3 regions of the Arthrobacter sp. CAN_A6 genome follow, and region 1 is predicted to be linked to each of the others. Evidence: riboswitches for the same ligand, from Rfam matches in the RefSeq annotation. Region 1 holds a riboswitch; each other region holds the start of a gene.
What was found. Region 1 has a riboswitch for S-adenosylmethionine ahead of IWX75_RS06830 (LLM class flavin-dependent oxidoreductase). Riboswitches for the same ligand answer to the same signal wherever they lie in the genome.
Positions count from the first base shown of each region.

Region 1 (5,767 bases):
GGGAAACACTGCCCCTGTCTACCCGTGGTTCGGCAAGAACATGCAGGACAGCGTGGACCTGACAGTGGAGAACTACAACCTGCTCCGGCAACTGTGGGACAACGACGTCGTCAACTGGCAGGGCAAGCACCGCACGCCGCTGCAGAACTTCACCGCTACCCCTCGGCCGCTCGACGGCGTGGCGCCCTTCGTCTGGCATGGCTCGATCCGTACGCCGCAGGTGGCCGAGATCGCGGCCTACTTCGGTGACGGTTTCTTCGCCAACAACATCTTCTGGCCGAAGGAGCACTACATGCAGCTCATTGCCCTCTACCGCGAGCGCTACGAGCACTACGGGCACGGCAGGGCGGATCAGGCGATCGTGGGTCTGGGTGGCCAGTTCTTTCTGCGGAAGAACTCGCAGGACGCTGTGAACGAATTCCGGCCGTACTTCGACAACGCCCCGGTCTACGGACACGGACCGTCGATGGAGGACTTCACCGCGCAAACCCCGCTGAGTGTCGGTAGTCCCCAGGAGGTCCTCGAGAAGACCCTGACGTTCCAGGAGTACTTCGGCGATTACCAGCGGCAGCTTTTCCTCATCGACCATGCGGGTCTGCCCCTCAAGACCGTCCTTGAGCAGCTGGACCTGTTCGGAGAATTCGTTCTCCCCGAGCTTCGGCGTGAGCTCGATTCCCGCCGTCCGGCACATGTACCCGACGGCCCCACCCATGAGAACCGCAAAGCCGCGCGGCAGCTGCTCGACAACGAGAAGCCTGTCAGCGCCTGATGCCGCCGCCGGCCGCGGACGTGCTGGGGCGTGCGGCAGGTGGAACCCGGTTCACCGGCGGGTCGCCGGGGGTTCTTCACCCTCCGGCACACCCGGTACTCGAGGCAGGGAACAAAGTTCGCGTCTCCTGCAGTGGCGTCGCCGCTACTGCACAGGAGGGTCGGACTACCTATTGACCTCTCTCTTGGCGGAGGCCTACCCTGAAGCCCCCACCACGTGGGAGCGTCCTCCGATCGCCACGTCGACCTCCTGGACGAGTCCAACCGTGCAGCCCCAGAGGGTGAGGACTGCAGTGTCAACCGGCCGTTGACGAGCGCGCCTCCAAGTGAGGGCGCGAAGGAACGGTAGAGGTAGCAAACACAGCGTGGAATGATGGCCGCCCAGCGCAGGCTGCGGCAATTCCCGGAAACCCTCGACGTGCTGGCAGGACCCCTCGGTCCTGGCTGCGGCGCCTTCATCCCGCTAGGAGTATTCGTCATTCGGGGTTGGAGCAGGAAATGAACAAAGCAAGAACCAAAATAACGGCGATGGTGTTCACGGCGGTCTTCGCTGCGGGACTCACGCCGAGCGCAGCCTTCGCCCATGGGGGATCATCGGGCAATTCAGGCTCATCGGACCACGCGTCGAGCCAGGAAGTGGTGTATGAGATCGTTCGGTCCACCGCGCGTTATAACTGGCTGGATCGGGCCATCAAGGACGGCTACGAGCGCGTCACCGATTGCATCGAGTTGCCCGGGGTGGGCGCGATGGGTGTGCACTACGCGAAGAGCAAGCTGATCGACAAGAAGACCGACGCCTCGAAACCGGAAGCACTGGTCTACATGCCGGTGAAGTACGGCAACCACGAGTACTATCGCCTCGTTGCGGTGGAGTTCCTTTCCACAGCGAAGAAGGCACCGGTCCTCGGAGGAGTCACCTTCGATTCGGAAGCGGCGGATTCGAAGGCGCCGTACAAGCACACCCTCCACGCATGGGTCTGGAAGCATAACCCGGCAGGAGTCTTTGCGCAGTGGAATCCGAGCATCAGCTGCCCAAAGGAGGACACGCACTGATCGAGGACTGAAACGGATCGTGCGCACGAAAGGTGGGAATCCCTTTCGGGCGCACGATCCCAGGGTCCGCCGCCGTTGTGCAGATGTCCCCGTATGACACTGCCGCCTCGACGCCGCCGTCGTGCGTCGTCTAGGGTCGGAACCAAGAATCAAGAGTTCCAACGCAAAACCCTGGTTCGTTGGACGGCAACCCTCTCGCTGTAGTGGGGTGCCCCAGGTGAGGATTCGGCCCGGCGGTATGCGCGCGGGCAAGTACGGCGCTTCCTCAACGGCGGTGCCCGGTCATCCGAGGAGTGCAATGCCCGCAAACGCGCCACGCCAGATCCGCTTCAACGCCTTCGACATGAACTGCGTGGGCCACCAGTCGCCGGGGCTGTGGCGCCACCCGGACGACCAGTCGCACCGGTACAAGGACCTCCGCTACTGGGCCGAGCTCGCGCGGACCCTCGAGAAGGGCCTCTTCGACGGACTCTTCATCGCCGACGTACTCGGCACGTACGACGTCTTCGGCGGCTCCAACGAAGCCACCCTGCGCCAGGGTACCCAGACGCCGGTCAATGATCCGTTCCTGCTGGTGTCCGCGATGGCACTCGTGACCGAGCACCTCGGCTTCGGCGTCACCGCCGGCACCGCCTATGAGCATCCGTATCCGTTCGCGCGCCGGCTCTCGACGCTCGATCACCTCACCAACGGCCGGGTGGGCTGGAATGTCGTCACCGGCTACTTGCCCTCGGCTGCCCGCAACATGGGCAATGAGGACCAGCTCGAGCACGATGAGCGCTACAACCACGCCGACGAGTACCTCGAAGTGCTCTACAAGCTGCTCGAAGGGTCGTGGGAGGACGACGCCGTCGTCCGGGATGTGGAGAACGGCATCTTCACCGACCCGTCGAAAGTGCATGAGATCGGGCACGACGGCAAATACTTCACCGTGCCGGGAATCCACCTCAGCGAGCCGTCGCCGCAGCGCACGCCCGTCATCTACCAGGCGGGGGCGTCGTCGAGGGGCATCGATTTTTCGGCCGGCAACGCCGAAGCGGTGTTCGTGGGTGCGCCCACCAAGGCCATCCTTAAGGACGCCGTCACGAAGATCCGCGACGCCGCCGAGGCCGCCGGCCGCGACCGGTACTCGGTGCGCATCTACACCATGCTCACGGTGATCACCGACGAGACCGAGGAAAAGGCCCACGCCAAGCACGAGGACTACAAGAAGTACGTCAGCTACGAGGGCGCCCTCGTGCTCGTGTCCGGCTGGCTCGGGATCGACCTGTCCGTCTACGATCCCGACGAACCCCTCGGCAATGTGAAGTCCAACGCCATCCACTCCGCCGTCGCGAATTTCCAGAAAGTGAACGACGACGGCGCTCCCTGGACGGTGCGCGACATCGCCGAGTGGGCGGGGATCGGCGGGCTCGGCCCGCGCGTGGTCGGTTCAGGCGCGCAGATCGCCGATGAGCTGCAGTCGTGGGTGGAAGAAACCGACGTCGACGGGTTCAACCTTGCCTATGCGGTCACGCCCGGCTCGTTCGAGGACGTCATCACGTACGTGGTGCCCGAACTCCAGAAGCGCGGCGCCTACCCCACCGAGTACGTGGAGGGCACCCTGCGGAACAAGCTGTTCGGGAAGGGCGACCGGCTCCCGGACGAGCACCGTGGCAGCAGCTTCCGCCTCCAGCACGCCCGCCGCTGAAGCCCGCGCGGTTCGTCAGGCGTAGGTCGTCCATTTCTGGTGGGTGGTGGAGTACGCGGTCAGCCGGAACTGCCCAATTCCCGGCGACCAGCAACCGTTTCTGCTGGAAGTGCTGCCAAAATGCTGCCTGGAAGTCCTGCCGGAAGGCGGGAATAGGGCTTCGCCAGGCGCGGAACCCGTGGCGTCGCTCTCCACGGGGCGATTGCGTCGGAAACAACACGCCAACGAATCACGCCAACGAATGGAGTTCACATGTCGCGCGTTGCGATTATCGGAGGCCACGGAAAAGTGGCCCTGCACCTCACGAAGATCCTCACCGGCCAGGGCCACCAGGTCAGCTCGATCTTCCGGAATCCGGACCACTCGTCCGAGGTCGGGACAGCAGGCGCGACGCCGGTGGTCGCCGACGTGTCGACGTTGTCGGTGAGTGAGATGGCCGACGTGTTCCGTGGGCACGATGCCGTGGTCTGGTCAGCCGGTGCCGGTGGCAGCAGCCCCGAGGCCACCTATGCCGTGGACCGCGATGCCGCGATCCGCTCCATGGATGCCGCCGAGGAAGCCAGCGTGGGCAGGTACGTCATGGTGTCTTACCTCGGCGCCGGCAAGGATCACGGTGTTCCCGAGGACACCGGGTTCTTCCACTATGCCGAGGCCAAGGCGGCGGCTGACGAGCACCTACGCGAATCGAAGCTTGCATGGACCATCCTCGGACCGGGTGCACTGACCACGGATCCGGGAACCGGCAAGATCGAGGTGTCGGACAAGCCCCAGCAGGACTCGGTGTCCCGCGAGGACGTGGCGCTCGTTGCCGCCGTCGTGCTCGGAAATCTCGGCACCGTGGACAAGACCCTCCAGTTCAACAGCGGCGAGACGCCGATTGCCGAGGCCATCGAAACGGCACTCTAGTCCCGAACGACCAGATGCGCCCCTTCCGAAGGAGGGCACCCGGATGAACTCGGGTGCCCTCCTTTCGTCGATCAGTCGACCGATCGGTCGATCGCTCAGCCGAGACCGAGCTGGACGAAGACGAACCAGACGAGCAGCGGCACGACGGCGATCATCGCGATAGCCCAGAGGAGCAGCGCCCGGAAGAAAAGGCGTTCGTCCTTGGGCTGGGCGCTGGCCATGAGCAGGGCGCCGCTGGTGGACATCGGGCTCACATCCACGACGGAGGAGCTGATGGCGATGGCCGTGACGACTCCGATCGGAGTCAGCAGCGGGTCCATGGCGAGGGGGGTCACGATCGGACTGACGACTCCGAGGGTGCCGGTGGTGGAGGCGAACGCCGACACGATGGCGACGACGTAACCGGTGATCAGCGCCGCAACGGAGCTGTTGCCGAGGCTTTCGATGCCTGCCTGCAGTTCCTCCAGCGCACCCATCTCCTCCAGCATGCCCACATAGGTGACGATGCCGGTGACGAGGATGATCGCGGACCACGGCATGCTCTCGACCGCTGGCTTCTGAACGGAGGAATCCACGAAGATCAGGGCCAGGGCGATCACCAGTGACGCTACTCCGACGTCCAGGCCGAGGACGGTGGTGAGGAAAAGGAGTGCGCCGATACCCGCCAGGGTGAGGATACGCATCGGGGTCGCCGCAACCTTGACCGGTCCGGTCTTGGCCGGTTCCTCGGGGGTGGCGAGGGCGGTGTCGGTCCGTGCGGGAGCGCCGTCCAGCCCCGTGCTGGAATCGTTGCCGGAATCTCTTCCGGAACCGGTGCCGGTACCTGCAGGTGTGGAGCCACTCCGTCCTTCGACGTCGTTCCTCTCCTTTTCAGCCTTCCGGACGCCACGCCGGTGCATGATCGCCTGCACGAGGACGTAGGCGATAGCCGCGAGTACCGCATTGAAGAGGAAGCAGTAGAGGAACAACTTGAGCGCATCGCCGGACGCACCCGCTTCATCGAGCATGACATTGGCGAGGACGCCGAAGGGGTTGACCGGCGAGAACGCGCCGGCGTTCGCGCCCTGCACCACGACCAGGCCCATTGCGAGTGTACTGATGCCGAACCGCATCCCCAGGGCAAGAGCCACCGGTGCCACGATCGCGATCGCGGCGGGGGTGAAGGCACCCGCAGCAGCGAGGATGGCGGTGAGCAGGAACATCAGGATCGGGACGAGGATCTTGCGGTCGCCGGCCAGCCGTTCGGCCCAGTAGGCCAACAGGTCGATGGTGCCGTTGATCCGCACGATCGCGAAAAGCAGGGTGGCCCCCACCAGGATGAAGAACAGGCCGGCGGGGAACTGGGCGATC
Region 1 covers NZ_JADOUV010000003.1:121,850-127,616, forward strand. The annotation lists gene IWX75_RS06820 (LLM class flavin-dependent oxidoreductase) at 1-769, shown strand, start outside; gene IWX75_RS06825 (hypothetical protein) at 1,267-1,821, shown strand; SAM riboswitch class IV at 1,969-2,082, shown strand; gene IWX75_RS06830 (LLM class flavin-dependent oxidoreductase) at 2,120-3,511, shown strand; gene IWX75_RS06835 (SDR family oxidoreductase) at 3,764-4,417, shown strand; gene IWX75_RS06840 (SLC13 family permease) at 4,513-5,767, opposite strand, start outside.

Region 2 (5,767 bases), on a different contig from region 1:
CGGCAACGCACGGGTGGGCGCTGTCCTCTGCCCCACCACGGAGGCGGACCTCGCTGACGGCATCGGACCGGCGCGTGAGCTGGTCACCGCCGGTTGTGTACTCGCGCTCGGGACGGACCAGCACGCGGTGATCGACCCCTTGCTCGAGATGCGGGCGCTCGAATACGGCGAACGGCTGGGAAGCGGCCACCGGGGTTTCTTCTCCCCCGGGGCATTGCACTCGATCGCAGCGGAGGGCGGGGCCTCCTCGCAGGGCAGGACTGCCGCCGCAATCGAGAAGGGCTCCGTCTGCGACCTCATGGCCGTCGATCCGCTGAGTACCCGTACGGCCGGCTCACGCCGGGAGCAACTCGCCTTCTCCGCGACCGCCCAGGACGTGACCGCCGTCGTCGTCGGCGGGAAGCTGTTGGCCCGGAACGGGGTCCACGAAACCCTCGGGAACCCGGCCGATTCCCTCCGTGCAGCCATCGCCGGCCTCGACGCCGCAGCCGCCACAGCCGCCGCAGCCGCCCCGGATACCGGCGATGGGCCGCGCCGGCGGTATCCCCCCGCGGAGCGTCACTGATGTCACTGCTCATCACCAACATCGGCGAACTGATGACCCAGGACGCCGAACACCGCGTCCTGCGCTCCGCCGCCGTCGTTCTCGAGGGCGAGCGCATCAGCTGGGTGGGGCAGGCAGGGAAGGCACCGGCCGCGGATCTCCTGTACGACGCCGGCGGTCGGGCGGCCCTGCCGGGATGGGTGGACAGCCATACCCACCTGGTCTTCGCGGGCGACCGCACCGCTGAGTTCGAAGCGCGGATGGCGGGAGCCGATTACACCGCGGGCGGGATCGCGGTCACCGCCGGCGCCACCCGGGAGGCCACCGACTACGAGCTCACCCGGTTGCTGCTCGGACGGGTTGCGGAGGCGCACGCGGGTGGAACAACGTACCTGGAGACGAAGACCGGGTACGGCCTCGACGTGGAGCACGAGGCCCGCAGCGCCCGGATCGCCGCATCCGTCGTGGACGAGGTGACCTTCCTCGGAGCACACCTCGTCCCGCACGGCATCGACCCGGACGCCTACACCGCGCTCGTCTGCGGGCCCATGCTCGACGCCGTCCGACCCTACGTCCGGTGGGCCGACGTGTTCTGCGAGCGGGGCGCCTTCACTCCGGAGCAGAGCCGCGCGGTGCTCGCCGCCTGCCGCAATGCGGGCCTGGGCCTGAGGGTCCATGGGAACCAGCTCGGCTCCGGGGAAGGCGTAGCGCTCGCCGTGGAGTTCGGAGCGGCAAGCGTGGACCACGTGAACCACCTGGTCCCCGCGGACATCGACGCGCTCGCCGGGTCCTGGGCTGCCTGGGAAGCGACATCCGGAACCCGCCGGGGAACCGTCGCCACCTGCCTGCCGGCATGCGACCTCTCGACCCGCCAGCCGCTCGCCCCGGCACGGGCACTGCTCGACGCCGGGGTGCCGGTGGCGCTCGCCAGCAACTGCAATCCGGGCTCGTCCTTCACCAGTTCCATGGCGTTCTGCATCACCACCGCCGTCCTCCAGATGGGGCTCAGTGTTCACGAGGCGGTGCGGGCAGCCACCTACGGGGGAGCGCTGGCCCTCCGCCGGGAGTCCGGACAGGACCTCGACGGCGCCCGCGCGGTCGGTTCGGTCGCCGTCGGACACCGCGCGGACGTCCAGCTCCTCGACGCGCCGTCGGCCACGCATCTGGCCTACCGGCCGGGCATGCCGCTCTCCGGAGCGGTCTGGAAGGCCGGACGCCGGGTCGACCGGCAGGCGGTGCGCCGGGGGGCCGTTGGGAATCCGCAGGAACCACTGGAAGGATAGCCGCATGCCTGCGCCGCTCCCCGCCCCCCGAGACACCCCCAGCAACGCCCCCGGCACTGTGGAGGAGAGCGGATCTCCGCAGCCGGCGCGGCGTATCAAGGCCGAGATCCTCGTCGTGCTCGGCCTGTCGCTCGGCCAGTCCGGGGTGTACGCGGCGGTGAACCTGCTGGAGAAACTGACCCGGGGCCCGCTGTCCGGTCAGACCACCACCCTCAACCCCGTCCTCAACGACCGCCAGTATTTCGACCTCACGTATCAGCTGCTCAGTATCTTCTTCGCGCTCGTGCCGGTGGCGCTCGTGTTGTTCCTGCTGAGCGGGCCCGGCGTCTCGGCGTTCCGCCGTCTCGGTTTCACCTTCGCGAAACCCGGCACCGATTTCGGGCTGGGCCTGGGGCTGGCCGCCGTCATCGGGGTCGGCACGCTGGGCGTCTATGCCGGCGGCCGTGCGCTGGGGCTGACGACAGCGATCGTCCCGGCTGCCCTCGACGCGTACTGGTGGACCGTGCCCGTCCTGATCCTTTCGGCCCTCCGCCATGCAGTGCTCGAGGAGGTCATCGTGGTGGGGTACCTGTTCGAGCGGTTCGGCGAGCTCCGGTGGTCGGTGCCGGTCATCATCGTCACCAGCGCACTGATCCGGGGAAGCTATCACCTGTACCAGGGTTTCGGACCGTTCATCGGTAACGTCCTGATGGGGCTGTTGTTCGGCTACGTCTACGCGAAACGGCGCAGGGTGATGCCACTCGTCATTGCCCACGCAGCAATCGACATCACCGGCTTCGTGGGGTTTGCGCTGATCGGTCCGGCGATCGGCATCGGCGGCTGAGAGCGGCAGGGTTCTCCCGACTCCTTTGGGCCACGAAAATGTGACTAAATTACCGCGAAGTTCGGTGCTAATTTGAAGGAGTCGCGGCTCATCCACAGGCCGCCAAGGAGGAACAATGACAGTCATCACGAACGTCTCAGAATGCAGCGTCGGGAATTGTTCGTTCAACCATGACGGCTGTACGGCGATCGCCATCACCGTCTCCGGGAGCACCGACCACGCGTCGTGCGCCACGTTCATCGACACCTCGGTCAGTGGTGGCCTGCCGAAGATGCTCGCACAGGTGGGAGCTTGCCAGCGGGCGGAGTGCAACTACAACCACGACCTCATGTGCACGGCGTCCGCCGTCAAGGTCGGCCCCGGTGCCGAGGACGCTGACTGCCTCACCTATACACACGCCTAGGTCGGCATTTCGGCCGAAGAGAGCAGGAGCCGCACTGGTTCCAGTCCGGCTCCTGCTCCCTGCCCGAAATTTTGAGCGTCGGTAGCGTTAGATCTCCACGCGGCCGTTCGCGGTCTCGAACGTCACCGACATGATTCCTGGGGTTCCGTTGGGCGCCACCCAGTGGACGTCGACGCCGTCGAGCGTTTCCTCGACCTGCGTGCCGAGCCATTCGGTGACGCGCTCCGAGGAACCGGCGATCGTGAGGCAGTCGAGTTTCACCGTGGCGGGGCGGGCCTGTGACGGATGCAGGGCTTCGAGCCCGTCATCCCATCGCAGGAGGTAGGGGACCTGCGGATCGGCGATCAGACCCTTGATGCCGATCTGCTGCCACGAGAGTTCCTGGCCATCCGGGAATTTCCGGTTGCCCGGAACCGCACTGCGGCCGAGGCGCTCCTCGAAGGGTTCGAGGTTCTCGACTGCGACGCACCAGCCCATCCAGCCTCCACCGGCCTCGGAGCGCGCGCGCACGGCCTGCCCGAAGGGTGCCTTGTCGGACGCTGGGTGCGAGAGCACCTCGACAACTTCCAGGTACTGCCCGTTGACCAGGGGAAAAATCATGTTCCGTGTGCCGAAGCGGGGGTGCACACCGCCCTTCACGGGTTCCATGCCGAGGGCGGTTGCAATCCGCTCGGCGGTGGCAGCCAGTCCATCGGGTTCGCAGGCGTAAGAGACGTGATCCAGGCGCATGGCTACATTTTGGCACTTTGTGATGGGCGTCTCGACTTAGGCCGCCCTTACTTCACGGGGCGTCATCTCGGGCCTTCCGGAGTTGCCTGCACCGCCGGTTTGGGCTTTCATTGACTGCAGGTCATGAGTGCCAGCGGAAAGCCCCGGCTCGCTGGCCGGCAACCCTCCAACCGCGGTGGGGTGCCCCGGGTGAAGACCAGGCGGAGCCCGCACGGGTGCTGCGCAAGCGCGGGCCGACAAGCCCTGGCCGGTCTTCCCCGGCGACGGCGAATGGGCCCCCATCGAGAGGGGACACCATGTCCAACGATTGGTCATTCGAAACACGGCAGATCCACGCCGGGCAGACACCCGACTCCGCCACGGGGGCGCGTGCGCTGCCGATCTACCAGACGTCCTCATTCGTCTTTCCCAGCGCGCAGAGCGCTGCCGACCGTTTCGCGCTGACCGAGCTTGCCCCGATCTATACGCGGATCGGCAATCCGACGCAGGAAGCCGTCGAGGTCCGCATCGCGAGCCTCGAGGGCGGTGCCGGCGCCCTGCTGCTGGCATCGGGACAGGCAGCCGAGACGTTCGCGGTGCTGAACGTCGCGGAGGTGGGGGACCACATCGTCGCGAGTCCCAGCCTTTACGGCGGCACGTTCAACCTCTTCCGGCACACGCTGAAGAAGTTCGGCATCGACTGCACCTTCGTGGAGGACCCGGACAACCTCGAGCAGTGGCGTGCGGCGGTTCGCCCCAACACCAAACTGTTCTTCGGTGAGGTGGTCTCGAATCCCCGCCAGGACGTCCTCGACATCGAAGGCATCAGCGCCGTGGCGCACGAGCACGGCATCCCACTGATCGTCGACAACACGCTGTCCACGCCCTACCTCATCCGGCCCATCGAGTGGGGCGCCGACATCGTGGTCCATTCCGCCACCAAGTACCTCGGCGGCCACGGTAACGCCATCGCGGGAGTGATCGTCGATTCCGGAAAGTTCGACTTCGCCAAGGATCCGGAGAAGTTTCCCGGCTTCAACACTCCTGACGAGAGCTACCACGGACTGGTCTACGCCAGGGACCTCGGAGTCGGCAGCGCTCTCGGCGCAAACCTCGCCTACATCCTCAAGGCACGAGTCCAGCTGTTGCGGGACCTCGGTTCCTCGGTGTCACCTTTCAATGCCTTCCTGATCGCCCAGGGCATCGAGACCCTCAGCCTGCGGATGGAGCGGCACGTCGAGAACGCCCGGGCCGTGGCTGAATGGCTTGAACAGCACGACGACGTCGAATCAGTCGCCTATGCGGGGCTGCCCTCGAGCCCCTGGTACGAACGTGGCCGCACCTACGGACCGCGCGGCACCGGTGCCATCGTGTCGTTCGACATCGAAGGGGGGATCGAGGCCGGCAAACGGTTCGTCGACGGTCTCGAGCTCCACTCCCATGTGGCGAACGTGGGTGATGTCCGTTCGCTCGTGATCCACCCGGCGTCGACCACCCACAGCCAGCTGGGCGCGGAAGCGCAACTGACGGCCGGGGTGCGTCCCGGGCTCGTGCGGCTGTCGGTGGGACTCGAGAACCTCCAGGACATCCTCGCCGACCTGGATGCAAGCTTCCGAGCGGCGAAGGGGGCGTAGGCAAACCGGTGACCACCTATTTTCCTGCGCCGTCGTCCCGCCTGCCCCGAACAGTTTCGGGGAGCGACGGCTTGCTTCGAACTGCGTTGCTGGGCCCGGTGGTGCTTGACGCCGGTGGTGAACTCCCCGACGTGCAGCTGGCCTTCGAGACCTGGGGCACCCTCAACGGGGATGCGACGAATGCGGTGCTGGTGCATCATGCACTGACCGGCAGTTCCCATGTCGCCCGAGGGGCGTCCGAGGAGGACGGGTGGTGGGATTCACTGGTCGGCCCCGGCCGCACGGTGGACACGGACAGGTACTTCGTCGTGTCCATCAACATGATCGGCGGTTGCTACGGCTCGACCGGACCGGCGAGCCTCGACCCCCAGG
Region 2 covers NZ_JADOUV010000004.1:133,230-138,996, forward strand. The annotation lists gene IWX75_RS08940 (formimidoylglutamate deiminase) at 1-565, shown strand, start outside; gene IWX75_RS08945 (amidohydrolase family protein) at 565-1,827, shown strand; gene IWX75_RS08950 (CPBP family intramembrane glutamic endopeptidase) at 1,832-2,650, shown strand; gene IWX75_RS08955 (DUF1540 domain-containing protein) at 2,766-3,053, shown strand; gene IWX75_RS08960 (VOC family protein) at 3,141-3,782, opposite strand; SAM riboswitch class IV at 3,902-4,017, shown strand; gene IWX75_RS08965 (bifunctional o-acetylhomoserine/o-acetylserine sulfhydrylase) at 4,079-5,395, shown strand; gene metX (homoserine O-acetyltransferase MetX) at 5,404-5,767, shown strand, end outside.
Region 2: linked by a shared signal. The riboswitch ahead of IWX75_RS08965 (bifunctional o-acetylhomoserine/o-acetylserine sulfhydrylase) and the one ahead of IWX75_RS06830 (LLM class flavin-dependent oxidoreductase) in region 1 are both predicted to bind S-adenosylmethionine.

Region 3 (5,767 bases), 190 kb from region 1:
GCCCGCTGCCGGAGGCCGCCGGACAACTGATGCGAGTACTGCAGGGCCCTCAGCCCCGGTTCCGGCACACCCACCTCTGTGAGCAGTTCGAGGACGCGCGCCTGCCGGGCGGCCTTTCCGAGGTCGGTGTGGAGTTTCAGCGCTTCGCCCACCTCGTCGCCGATCCGGCGCAGTGAGTCCAGTGAGGACAGGGCGTCCTGAAGGACGAAGCCGATGTGCCGGCCGCGCACCGACTTCCACTCGCGCTCGCCCCAGCCACGGGTGTCCTCCCCGCGGAAGGAGACGGCTTCGGCGCTGAGGTGCGACTGCGGCCCGGTCAACCCGACGAGCGTGCGTGCCGTCACTGATTTCCCCGAGCCCGACTCGCCGACCAGGGCGAGGCATTCGCCGGCATGGACGGCGAGGGAAACGTCCCGGAGGACGGTGCGCGGGGCGCGTCGCGGACCGAAGGAAACGCTGAGGTTCTTCACCTCGACGATGGGTGTGCTGGTCATGAGGTTGTCCTTCCTTCGGAACGGCGGCGCAGTTCACGCCCGACGACGGTGATCGCAAGGACGGTCCCGACGAGGAACGCGGCCGGCAGCGTGATGAGCCATGGCGCGTTGGAGATGAAGTTCCGTCCGATGGAGAGCATGGCTCCCCATTCCGGTGCGGGTGGGGGAGTGCCGAGGCCCAGGAAACTGAGCGAGGCACCCGCGCCGATGGCGGACCCCACCCCGATCGTGGCCAGGACGAGCACCGGTTTCACGACATTGGGCAGCACGTGGTGCAGCAGGACATGCCAGCGAGGGAAACCCAGCACGCCCGCCGCCTCCACGTAGGCCGCCCGCCGCACCAGGTGCGCCTGGGTCCGGGTGATGCGCGCGTAATAGGCGATGCTGCCCGCGCCGATCGCCAGGATGGCGTTCTCGGTACCCCCGCCGATGATGCCGATGACCACCAGCGCGAGGATGATCTCCGGCACCGCGAGGGTGACGTCGAGGAAGCGCATCACCGAAGCCTCGACGAAGGGTTTGCTCAGGCCCGCGAAGAGTCCGAGGAGCGTCCCGCCGACAAGCCCGATCGCCGTGGCGCCGACTCCGATATACAGGGAGGTCCGGGCTCCATGAACGATCCTGCTGTAGACATCGGCCCCGGACTCGTCGGTCCCGAACCAGTGCGCGGCGCTTGGCGGGCGGAAGCTCTCGGCAGGGTTCACGGAATATGGATCGGTGGAAGCCAGGACGTTCGGGGCCGCGACGGCGAGGGCGAGCCAGGCAAGAAATCCGACGGCGAGGATGAGGCCGGGCCGGAAGCGCCGCCGTCTCCGGGAAGAGCGTACCCGGTTCCGGGTGGCGGCAGCCGGAATCTCCGGGGGGATCTGGACTACCGGGACCGTGCCCGGTCGAAGGTCGATGCTCATGCGGTTACCACCCTTGGATCGATGAGCGTGTAGAGGAGGTCGACTGCGAGGTTGACCACCACGTACACGGCTGCTGACAGCAGGACGACGCCGATGATCACCGGCAGGTCCTTTTCATACACGGAGGCGAGCGCAAGACTTCCGACACCCTGCCTGCTGAAGAGGGTCTCCACGATCACCGAACCGCCGAGGAGGGCGGCGATGAGGAACCCGGACATGGTCAGGACGGGGATCACGGCGTGCCGGAGCGCGTGGAGCACGCGGACCTGGGCGTCGCGCATTCCACGCGCCCTGGCGGTGAGGACGAAGGCCTGCTCCAGCACGTCGTCGAGCTCGTTGCGGAGTACCTGGGAGAGCGGGCCGAACACCGCGAGTGCGAGCGTCAGTGCGGGCAGCACGAGCGACGCCGGCCCCTGGTTGCCGCCGATCGGGAACCAGTGCAGGCTGAACGAGAACACCATCAGCAGGGCGAAGCCGATCACGAAAGTGGGGGTCGCTGCGCACACCACCTCCACACCGGATACCAGCGAGCGGATCCACGGGCGCCGCTGCGCGGACGCAAGGGCGACGGCGAACGTGAGCGGCAGCGCGAGAAGCGCGGCTGCACCGGCGAGCTGCGCCGTCGAACCGATCTGTTGCCCGATGGCCTCGGTGACGGGGATGCGCAGCCGGTAGGACTGGCCGAGGTCGCCCTGCAGCAACCCGCCCAGGTAGTGGAGGTACTGGATGGCCAGGGGCTCGTCGAGCAGGTAGTCCTGCCGCACGCGGTCGATCGCCTCCGGGGTGGGTCGGGCATCGGGTCCGCCCAGGATCAGGAGCGCCGTGTCTCCCGGGATGAGGTACACCGCCAGGAAGGTGAGGGTTGCGGCTCCCCACAGCACGCCGACTCCCACGACGAGGCGGAGCGCGATGCGGCGGGCCACCGCACCGGGCCGGCGGACCTTTCCGATGCTCTCCGGGGCCAGGGTTCCCGTCACTGCGCAAGCCAGGCGTAGGTGAGGACGGGAACGGGGTGGGACGTGTCCGTCGCTACGCCCTGCACCGAGTTCGAGTAGGCGAACTGGCTCGGATTCTCGTAGAGGGGCAGCCCCGGCACCAGATCGGTGAGCCGGTGCTGTGCCTGCGAGTAGGCCTCCGCTGCGTCAGGGCCATCGGCCGCGCCGCGAGCCCGCAGCAGGATCTCATCCAGTTCCGGGTCGTTCACGTAGGAGGAATTCTGGCCGATGCGCTCGCCGGTGATCTCCGAGGAGTGGTACCGGATGAACAGGACGTCCGTGGTGTTGGTGTGCCACACCCCCGCCAGGGCGTCGTAGTCTCCGGCGTACCTCAGTTCCGTGAGCTGTGCCTGGGGAAGCTGGATGATCTCCAGCTCGATCCCTACCTTCCGGACCTCACCCTGCAGCTGGACGAGGAGGGGACTGGGAGCCGAGGCTTCCACTGTGGGAACTTCGACGGTCAGCCGCTCGCCGTCCTTCGTGCGGAAGCCCTCGGCATCGCGGGAGTCCCAGCCGGCGTCGTCGAGCAGTTGGTCTGCGCGCTCGGGATCGTGGGTCAGTGTGCCTTCCACCGAGGGGTCGTAGTACTTGCTCTCCTTCGAAAGGTACGAGTCGATAGGGGTGTAGGTGCCGAAGCCGAGGCTTTCCGTGACCGCCCCGGTGTCCACGGCGGCGGCGAAGGCTTCCCGGACGGCCGGGTCGCTGAAGGGCTCCCGGTTCAGGTTGAAGCCGAGCACGTACGGACTGCCGGTGCGCGGCAGGTTCTCGTAGGTGAACGCCGGGTCCGCCTGCACCGCGGCCGCGTTCTGCGGCGCGAGGTTCTCCGTCAGCCCGTACTGGCCTGACACGAGGGACTGGTAGCGGATCACGGGCTCTGCGACCACGGTGACCTCGACGCCGTCCAGATGGGCCTCGCCGGTCCCGCCGAGCCAGTCGGGAGCCCAGCCGTATCCCTCCCGCTTGGCGTAGCTGATGCTCTGTCCCGGCTGGTAGGCCTCGAGGACGTAGGGCCCGGATCCCACCGGGTTCTGGCACAGGGTTTCCGGTGACTCGGTGATGGCCTTGCCCGAGTTCATGCCCAGCCAGGACTGCGCGAGCGTGTAGAGGAAGGGGGTGTAGGCGTACTCGAGGTGCGCTTCGAAGGTGTAGTCGTCGATCACCGTTCCATCGACGTAGGGCGCGATGTAGGCAGCGGCCAGCGGCGACTTCGTGGCAGGATCCCGCATGTGCTCGAGGTTTTGCTGGAACACGGTCGCGTTCCACGGCGACCCGTCGCTGAACGTCACGTCCTTTTTGAGGTGGAACGTGTACGTCCTGCCGTCCTCGGAGATGTCCCAGGACTCGGCGAGATAGGGGGCGATCTCGCCGTCGTCGTCGAGCGTGACCACGTTGTCGTAGATCAGCCGGCCCAGGAACTGCTGCTGCGTGGCCGAGATGCCGTGGCCGTCGAGGCAGCCGGGCTCGGCGGAGATCGAGACATTGAGGACCCCGCCGTCCACGGGCGTGGCGTCAGCGGGCACGGTCTGCGTCCCGGCAGGGGAAGCGCAGGACGCGAGCAGACCGGCGACGACGGCGAGGGTTGCGCCGCGGGTCAGGGTGCGACGAACCCGGAAGCGGGCATGAAAAGGCAGGGACATGGGGTTCCTTCTGTGCGCTGTACGAGGAAGCGGGCATGGGTCATCGCGGCAGGGACTGCGCAATGGGAGATGGTGGCGACGGCGGCCGGCCGGGCCGGTGCCGCAGGCGGGGTGGCGTCAGGCGGTGAGAAGTGGACAGCTGTGGGAACGCATCATGCGTCATCCTTCCGGTTGCTCTTGACCGCACCGGACGCCGCAACAGATGCGGTGGGCGCAGCCCGCTTCGTCATCCGAACCACCCGGAAAGCATGGGGTTGGTGCGCGGCCAAGTCGGAGCTTGACGGCCGCATCTCTTGAAGCTGACCCCACTGTATGCGGGATTTTTCCGCTGTCCAGTCGGGTCAGGTCACAGACGGTCATAAAGGGCAGGCAGCAGCTTTCTTACGTTCTGTGTCGTGCCCGGCGTTGACGGCGGGCTCCGGGTGCCCCTAGCGTGGGAGGCGCAATCAAGAGTTCCAGCCACAGGCCCTGGCCGGCTGGACAGCAACCCTCTCGTCGTAGCGGGGTGCTCCAGGTGATGATTCGGCCGCTGGGCAGTTTTCGCCCGAGCGGCAAGTACGGCGTTTCCCCCGCTGCCTTCTGTTTCTCGGTGTGCGGGACGACGCCTTTTTCGAAGGATGTGGGCATGGCGTTGGATGTCAATTTGGAGCCGGCGGTTCTCCGGCAGGCTTTCGGGCGGTTTCCCTCAGGGATCGCCGCGCTCTGTGCCCGGGTGGATGGAGTTCCCGAGGGCATTGTTGCTTCCTCGTTCACCGTGGGGGTGTCGCTCGATCCGCCACTGGTGATGTTCGCCATCCAGAACACCTCGCGCACCTGGCCGGAGCTGCGAAAGCAACCCCGTATCGGTGTTTCGGTCCTGGCCTCCGGGCAGAAGGATGCCTGCCTGCAGATCGCGTCGAAGTCAGCCGACCGGTTCGCAGCACTCGACATCGAAGACACACCCGCCGGCGCCGTTCTGCTCTCCGACGCCGTGCTGTGGCTGGACTGCTCGGTCGAGGCCGAATATCCCGCCGGGGACCACCAGGTGGTGCTCCTCCGGGTGCACGGCCTGCAGTTCGAGGACAAGGACTCTGCGCCGCTCGTGTTCCACGCCTCCGAATTCCACCGGCTGCCGGAGCCGTCGCTGGTATAGCGGGAAATGTTTCGAATCGGGGCCTCCCGGGTACTGATACCGGAAACACTCTCCGAAAGGACGCCCATGTACCAGTCAGTCGCCAAGCAGACCGTCGCCGAACTGGGTGGCCCCACGAGCGTCCTGGTCCGGCAGAAGAACGACCACGTCAAGCTCAACGCCTTGCTGAAGGAACTGGAGGGATCGAGCGGAGCCGAGCAGGGCGATGTGCTGCGGCGCATCTACCGGCTGGTGTTCCCCCACGCCTTCGCCGAGGAGGCGGTGCTCTGGGCCGTGGTGCGGCGGGTCCTGCCCGACGGCGAACAACTCACCCTTAAGGTGGAGCAGGAGCACCAGGAGGTCAATGAACTGGTGACGCGGCTCGAAACCCTCGAGGAGGGGGACCCGGAGCGGGAACGCGTGCTCGACCGGCTGGTCGAGGTGCTGGGGGAGGACGTGGCGCGGCGGCCGCCAGGCAACGCCGTCGCGGCGGTTCCGCTGTCCCTCATCGACCGCATCCGCGACGCGGTCGACACCGCAATACTGCAGAGGCCGAAAGCCGTTCCACCGGTTCTTCACCGCACGAGCACCCTGCTGGCTCGGGTCGCCCATTCGATCGAGC
Region 3 covers NZ_JADOUV010000003.1:306,954-312,720, forward strand. The annotation lists gene IWX75_RS07660 (dipeptide ABC transporter ATP-binding protein) at 1-494, opposite strand, end outside; gene IWX75_RS07665 (ABC transporter permease) at 491-1,402, opposite strand; gene IWX75_RS07670 (ABC transporter permease) at 1,399-2,379, opposite strand; gene IWX75_RS07675 (ABC transporter substrate-binding protein) at 2,376-4,034, opposite strand; SAM riboswitch class IV at 4,203-4,333, opposite strand; SAM riboswitch class IV at 4,479-4,598, shown strand; gene IWX75_RS07680 (flavin reductase family protein) at 4,660-5,166, shown strand; gene IWX75_RS07685 (hemerythrin domain-containing protein) at 5,233-5,767, shown strand, end outside.
Region 3: linked by a shared signal. The riboswitch ahead of IWX75_RS07675 (ABC transporter substrate-binding protein) and the one ahead of IWX75_RS06830 (LLM class flavin-dependent oxidoreductase) in region 1 are both predicted to bind S-adenosylmethionine.